3 regions of the Comamonas sp. 7D-2 genome follow, and region 3 is predicted to be linked to each of the others. Evidence: predicted binding sites of a transcription regulator. Region 3 holds the regulator's gene; each other region holds the start of a gene.

Region 1 (2,270 bases), 460 kb from region 3:
CCGGCCTCGATTGTCGGTGGTGCAAGGCTCGCATCGGACTGCGCCCAGTCGCTGGCAAAAGCCTGCTGCATCTGCATGACCACCGGACCCTGCAGGCGCAGCATGATGTCCACCCAGGGGGCATAGCGAGCCTTGATGCGAAAGCCTTCGTCGGCGCAGTTCTGGCTGCCGCAATAGTTGATCCTGCCGTCTATGAGCGTGATCTTGCGGTGGTTGCGCAGGTCGATGCGGCTGGTCAGCATGACTTTGAGCAGATTGCTGATGGGCAGGGCAATCGCCAGGTGCACGCCGACCTGCCGCATCTGCTGCCACAGTGGCGAGCGCGTCAGTGCGCGCGAGCCCAGACCGTCGACCATGGCCCGGCAGGTCACGCCGCGCTGCGCGGCACGCATCAGGGCATGGGCCACATCGGTGCCGGTGCTGTCGTCCAGCCAGATGTAGTACAGCACATTGATCTCGTGGTGCGCGGCATCCATGTCGGCCAGCATCTGCGCACGGGCATGCGCGCCATCGCGCATGAGCTCGGCCCTGTGGCCGGGCAGCGGTACAAAGCCGTTGATGGACGAGGCATAGCGGAAGGCCGGCAGCCATTGATCGGGAATGGCGGGCCGTGCCTGCGGCGTGGGGCCGGGGGCGGTCGCAAGGGCGCTGCCCCGGGTCTGACAGAACTCGCGCACATTGAGCCTTCTGCGGCCTGGTACACGGCCCAGGGCCACTTCCCCAAACAGGTAGTACAGCAGGCAGCTCACATAGGGCAGCAGCACGATGACCATGAGCCAGGCCAGCCGCACATCGGGCCGCATGTCTCTGCGCAGCAGAATGCGCAGGCCGAAGCCGGCAATCAGCAATACATGAAGAGTCAGCAGCAGCCAGGTCATGAATCAGTGCAGCAACGATGGACCTTGTCGAGCATAACGGGCTCAGGCCTGAGCACAAGCTGCCCGTCGTGATTCTCATGAAACAGGCGCAAAGACCTTGATGGGTCAACGCATGCTGCTATCCATCATGAAGCATCGACAGATCGACATGGCACTGGCATGGAACCTGCTTCCTTTTTTTGTCAAAGCAAACAAGCAGGGGGGAGTGCATGGAAATGGTGCCATTGACTGCCATCGACAAGGCAGATACCGGTTGGGTCATGGTCGCGTCGGCGCTGGTCTTGCTGATGACCTTGCCGGGCATTGCCCTGTTCTATGCGGGGCTGGTGCGGCGCAAGAATGTGGTCAACACCATGGTGGCCGTGTTTGCGGTGGCCTGCGTGGTGACCCTGACCTGGTTCGGCCTGGGCTACTCGCTCGCGTTCACCGCCGAGTCTGCCTGGCTTGGCAATCTGGGACGAGCCTGGTTTGCCTCGCTGCACTTCGATGGCCGGCGCAGCATGATCTCGGTCAGCCATCTGGCACCGCATCTGCCCGAGGCGGCCTATGCCCTGTTCCAGGCCGCATTCGCCATCATCACCACCTCGCTGATCGTGGGGGCCGTGGTAGAGCGCATGCGCTTTGCGGCCCTGCTGGTGTTTGCCGCGCTGTGGAGCGTGGTGGTCTATGCGCCGGTGGCCCACTGGGTGTGGGAGAGCGGGGGCTGGCTGAACCAGCTCGGCGCACTGGACTTTGCCGGCGGTGCCGTGGTGCATGTGAATGCGGGCGTGGCGGCACTGGTCTGTGCCTTCATGATGGGGCGCAGGCGCGGCTATGGAACCGAGCCATTCGAGCCGCACAGCCTGGGCTGGACGGCCATGGGCACGGCGCTGCTGCTGTTCGGCTGGTTCGGCTTCAACGCGGGATCGGCCCTGTCTGCCGACGGGCGTGCAGCGCTGGCCTTTGTGGTCACTCTCGTGGCGGCAGCGGCTGCCGGTCTGGCATGGATGGTGGTGGAGTGGCTGGTTCGCGGTGCTCCGACCTTGCTGGGCCTGCTCTCGGGCATGGTGGGCGGACTGGTGGCCATCACACCGGCTGCGGGCTTTGTGCAGGTGGGCAGTGCGGTGTGGATAGGCCTGATTGCGGGCGCCGTCTGCTTCTGGGGCGCAACCTGGCTCAAGCGCCGTCTCGGGGCCGATGACTCGCTCGATGTGTTCGGCGTGCATGGCGTGGGCGGCATTGCGGGCTCCATCCTCACGGCGGTGTTTGCCGACCCCCTGATTGCGGGCACAGGCGCCACGGTGATGAACCAGTTGATTGCCGTGGCCGCGGTGGCTGCCTACAGCGGCGCAGCCACGGCCGGGGTGCTGGTGCTGATCCGTCTGCTGATGCCTTTGCGTGTGGATGCCGTGC
Region 2 (2,270 bases), 1.4 Mb from region 3:
GGGGTTGCTGACGTAAGGAATACGGATGGAGGCCGAGCGATTCTTGGCCGAGTAAGCCAGCTTCACGGGCGCTTCAAAGCCGGGAACCAGACGCTTGTAGCTGTTGGTGCCAGGGTTGGTGATGGCGTTCAGCGCACGAGCGTGCTTGATGATGCCGCCGATGTAGTACAGGGCGAAGTCGGACAGGCCGGCATAGCCGTCGCCGGCAAACAGGTTCTTGCCATCCTTCCACACGGACTGGTGCACGTGCATACCGGAGCCGTTATCGCCAGCGTAGGGCTTGGGCATGAAGGTTGCCGTCTTGCCGTAGGTGTTGGCCACGTTCCAGATGATGTACTTCTGCAGCTGTGTCCAGTCGGCACGCTCGACCAGGGTCGAGAAGCGTGTGCCGATTTCGTTCTGACCGGCGCCGGCCACTTCATGGTGGAACACTTCGACAGGGATGCCGACCGCTTCCAGCAGCAGCGACATCTCTGCACGCATGTCCTGGGTGCTGTCGACAGGAGGAACTGGGAAGTAGCCACCCTTGACGCGAGGACGGTGACCACGGTTACCGGTCTCGAACTTGGTGCCGGTGTTCCAGGGAGCCTCATATTCTTCGATTTCGAAGAAGGGGTTGTGAGGCTCGGTACCCCAGCGCACGCCGTCGAAGATGAAGAATTCGGGTTCGGGACCAAAGTAAGCGGTATCGCCCAGGCCGGAAGCCTTCAGGTAGGCTTCAGCACGCTTGGCAATGGAACGGGGATCGCGGTCGTAGGCCTTGCCATCACCGGGTTCGATCACATCGCACTGCAGAATCAGTGTGGTTTCTTCGAAGAAGGGATCGATATTGGCAGTGTTGGGATCAGGAACCAGCTGCATGTCCGAGGCTTCGATACCCTTCCAGCCGGCAACGGAAGAGCCGTCGAAAGCATGGCCCGAGGCGAACTTGTCCTCGTCGAAGTGCGACACGGGCACGGTCACGTGCTGTTCCTTGCCGCGGGTATCGGTAAAGCGCAGGTCCACGAACTTGACCTCGTTATCCTGCACCATCTGCATCACGTCTGCAACGGTCTTCGCCATTAGATCTCTCCTGCCAACTTTGGCTGATCAAATAAAGAATGAATAGTATCTAGCAGTTTGCGTGCCAACTCGACCTCGGCGCCTCACAACAACATCTGCGCACCGAAACCGAGCCTTGGTGTAAAGATATTCGGCACAAGACATAAGCACTTACCAGAGCTGCATCTGCAAACTGCACCAAACAGACGCGCATTGTCTCACTGCCAGAGCACGCCACACAATTGCACCATCTTGGTGAATTAATTAGCACCAATTTGGTGCATTTCCGAAACAAGGTTGTTTTTGGTGCATGGCACCTGATTCAACCTGCTGCAGACGCTTTTCAGCGAGCCACCGAAGCTGCACCATCCGAATCATCTGCACCAGGTGCAAACGGGACCTGCGGGTCGGCAGCACTCGGCATGGTCTGCGCCCTCATCTGCTCCAGCGCCGCCAGACAGAAGTGGGCAAACCACAGTGCAGAGAAGGCAAATACCAGCGCATAGATCCAGATGGCAATGGGCACAAGAATCCAGAAGGCGGCCAGGAACAGCAGCCCGGAAATCCAGACCACACCGGGCGCTGCGCCCAGATAGCCGCAGATCACGCCCATCAGAATGAGCGACATGCGATGACGGGCAAACAGGGCCCGGCGCTCGTCCTTGCTGGCATGCTCAGACAAGGCGTCAAATGCCATGACCCTGTAGGTGAGCCATCCCCAGATCAAAGGCGCCACCACCAGCATCAGCGGCGGGAACACCCATAACGGCAGAGTGACAAACAAGGCCAGCAGCGCAATCAGCGTGGAGCCGCCCGACCAGACCAAGCTGGCCATGGTGGAGCCGCCATGCTTTTTCTCGAGACCGACAAAGCGTTTCTCGGCCACCAGCTGGGTGAGCACTGGTGCCATGAACAGGCCCACCAGCAGCAAAACCAGCACCACGAGTACAGGCATTGCTCCCAACACAACAAAAATGGAAGCCACCACCTCCGAGGCATACCCAAGGCCCAGCCCTTGCAGCCATAGCCACAAGGAATGCAGCCAGCCCACCCCGTCCAGCAGGCTTTGCACCTTGAGGACCGCATCGGCCCAGAAGAAGTAACCCAGAAGCCAGGCCATCAAGGCCATGGCCAGCAGCGGCAAGAGTGACCAGACAATGACCCGCTTATGCAGGCAATACGCCATGGCACGCCAAAAAGAGTCAAGTAGCAAGCTCATGCTGGCAAGC
Region 3 (2,270 bases):
GCTGGCGTGAAGGCGAAGGCGTGATCTTCGACGAGACCTTTATGCACTGGGCCGAGAACCGCTCGGAAGGCAACCGCATCGTGCTGTTCTGCGATGTGGAGCGCCCCATGACCAATGGCTTTGCCCAGTGGCTCAATCACTGGCTGGGCAAGAACGTGGTGGCCGCCGCCAGCTCGCCCAACAACGAGGGCGATCCGCGCGGCATGATCAGCAAGCTGTTCAAGATCTCGTTCTATGCGGGCAAGTACCGCCGCGCCTTCCGCGACTGGAATCCGACCTTCTACAAGATCCTCAAGTTCGGCCTGATGATTGGCGTGCTGGTCTGGTTTATCTGGTGGTTGGTTTCTTGATAACCCCCTGAGGCGCTACGCGCCTTCCCCTGGCCGGGCGCCCCCAAGGGGGGACGGCAGCATCGCCGCAAGGGCGGCTCTTGCTCGCTGCCCCTTGCTTGAGGAATGCCTTATCAAGGCTCCCGCCCTAAATACAGAACAAGAAAGCCGCTGTGTGATGCATCAGCGGCTTTCTTGTTTCTGCGGTGCCCTACAGCGCCTTGCGCAGCGTGGTCGTCGGTATCTTGAGCTGCTCGCGGTATTTGGCGACGGTGCGGCGCGCGCACTCGATGCCCTGCTCTTTGAGCATATCGGCCAGCTTGGCGTCCGACAGCGGCTTCTTGGCATCTTCGGCATCGACAAACTGCTTGATCAGCGCACGCACGGCCGTGCTGGAAGCACTGCCGCCGGTTTCCGTGCCCAGGCCCGAGCCGAAGAAATACTTGAGCTCGAAGGTGCCCTGGGGCGTGGCCATGTACTTGGCCGTGGTCACGCGGCTGATCGTGGACTCGTGCAGACCCAGGGTGTCGGCGATATCGCGCAGCACCAGCGGGCGCATGGCCAGTTCGCCATGCACAAAGAAGTTCTTCTGCCGCTCCACAATGGCTTCGGAGACCCGCAAGATGGTGTCGAAACGCTGCTGGATGTTCTTGATGAACCAGCGCGCCTCCTGCAACTGCTGCTGCAGCGCCGCATGGCCGTCGCTGTTCTTGTGGCGGCGCAGCACGCCGGCATAGATGTCGTGCACGCGCAGACGCGGCATGACCTCGGGGTTGAGCTGCACGGAGAAGTCCACCCGGCCCGAGCCGGACCGCAGCGGGCGCACGATGACATCAGGCACCACGATATGGCGCTCCACGTCCACAAAGCGCCGACCCGGACGCGGCTCCAGCCTGGCGATCAGGGCCATGGCTTCGCGCAGCTGTTCCTCTCGCGCGCCGCACAGGCTGGTGAGCTTGCGCAGATCGCGCCGCGCCAGCAGGTCCATGGGCTGCGCGCAGATGGCCTGCGCCAGCAGCAGCCGGTTCATATGCGCCTCGGTCGTGCCCTCGTCCTCGGCGGTGCGGATCAGGTCGCGCAGCTGCAGCTGCAGGCACTCGGCCAGATCACGCGCTCCCACGCCCACGGGCTCCAGGCTTTGAAGCAGCTTCAGAGCAATGACAAAGTGCTGCTCCAGTTCCTCGCGCTCTTCCAGGTCGTCGCCGGCCAGGCTCTGCGCCAGCTCCTGCAGGGAATCCTCGAGATAGCCGTCGTCGCTGAGCGACTCGATGAGAAAGCGCAGCGCCGCCATGTCCGCCGCGCCCAGATGCAGGCTCAGCGCCTGACGATGGAGAAAGTCGGTCAGGCTCTGGTGCTCGCGCGCCAGATCGATGGCATCGGTTTCGTCATCGCCATCGCGGTTGCGCGTGGAGCTGCTGGCCGAGGGCGTATCCCACTCGCTGCTGGATTCGCCACCCCATTCCCCGTCCTGGCCGTCCAGGCCCTCGGCCTCCCAGTTCAGCGTTTCAGGGGTTTCGGGGTTTGATGCCTCCGCTACCGTTTCAGTAGCTTGTTGCGCTTGCGATGCATCTCTTTCAGCATGAATACCATCTGAAGTACTGTATTCACTGGCGCTATTAGCTACATCTACAGGAGCATCTCCCGCAGTTTCGGCCTCATCGCCCGCACGTTCCAGAAAAGGGTTGTCGACCAGCATCTGCTCGACTTCCTGCGCCAGCTCCAGGGTGGAAAGCTGCAGCAGCTGAATGGATTGCTGCAGCTGCGGCGTAAGCGATAAATGCTGCGAAACGCGTAGCGAGAGACCTGGCTTCATCGAGGCGCGGCCCCCAGACAATCATTGCAAACGCGCGCAGTGCTACGGGTTTGCCGCCGGGCCGCCCCAAGGCAAACCTCGGCGCAGCCGGTCAGGGCCCCTTCTGGGGGCAGCGACCGCACAAAGTG

What was found. Region 3 encodes sigma-54, which starts transcription at its own class of promoters, with help from an activator protein. Its sites were predicted from a motif close to TGGCANGNAANCTGCTTT; they were not measured.
Region 1: a site for sigma-54 is predicted at 1,034-1,051, ahead of MPZ60_RS00650 (ammonium transporter). Genes of this name have one in related genera too.
Region 2: a site for sigma-54 is predicted at 1,112-1,129, ahead of glnA (type I glutamate--ammonia ligase). Genes of this name have one in related genera too.

Annotation. Positions count from the first base shown of each region.
Region 1 is NZ_CP094238.1:147,244-149,513, forward strand. Features, by position in the region: gene cls (cardiolipin synthase) at 1-878, opposite strand, end outside; gene MPZ60_RS00650 (ammonium transporter) at 1,088-2,270, shown strand, end outside.
Region 2 is NZ_CP094238.1:3,770,040-3,772,309, forward strand. Features, by position in the region: gene glnA (type I glutamate--ammonia ligase) at 1-1,062, opposite strand, end outside; gene MPZ60_RS17285 (EI24 domain-containing protein) at 1,385-2,270, opposite strand, start outside.
Region 3 is NZ_CP094238.1:5,145,106-5,147,375, forward strand. Features, by position in the region: gene MPZ60_RS23695 (aspartyl/asparaginyl beta-hydroxylase domain-containing protein) at 1-350, shown strand, start outside; gene MPZ60_RS23700 (RNA polymerase factor sigma-54) at 541-2,142, opposite strand.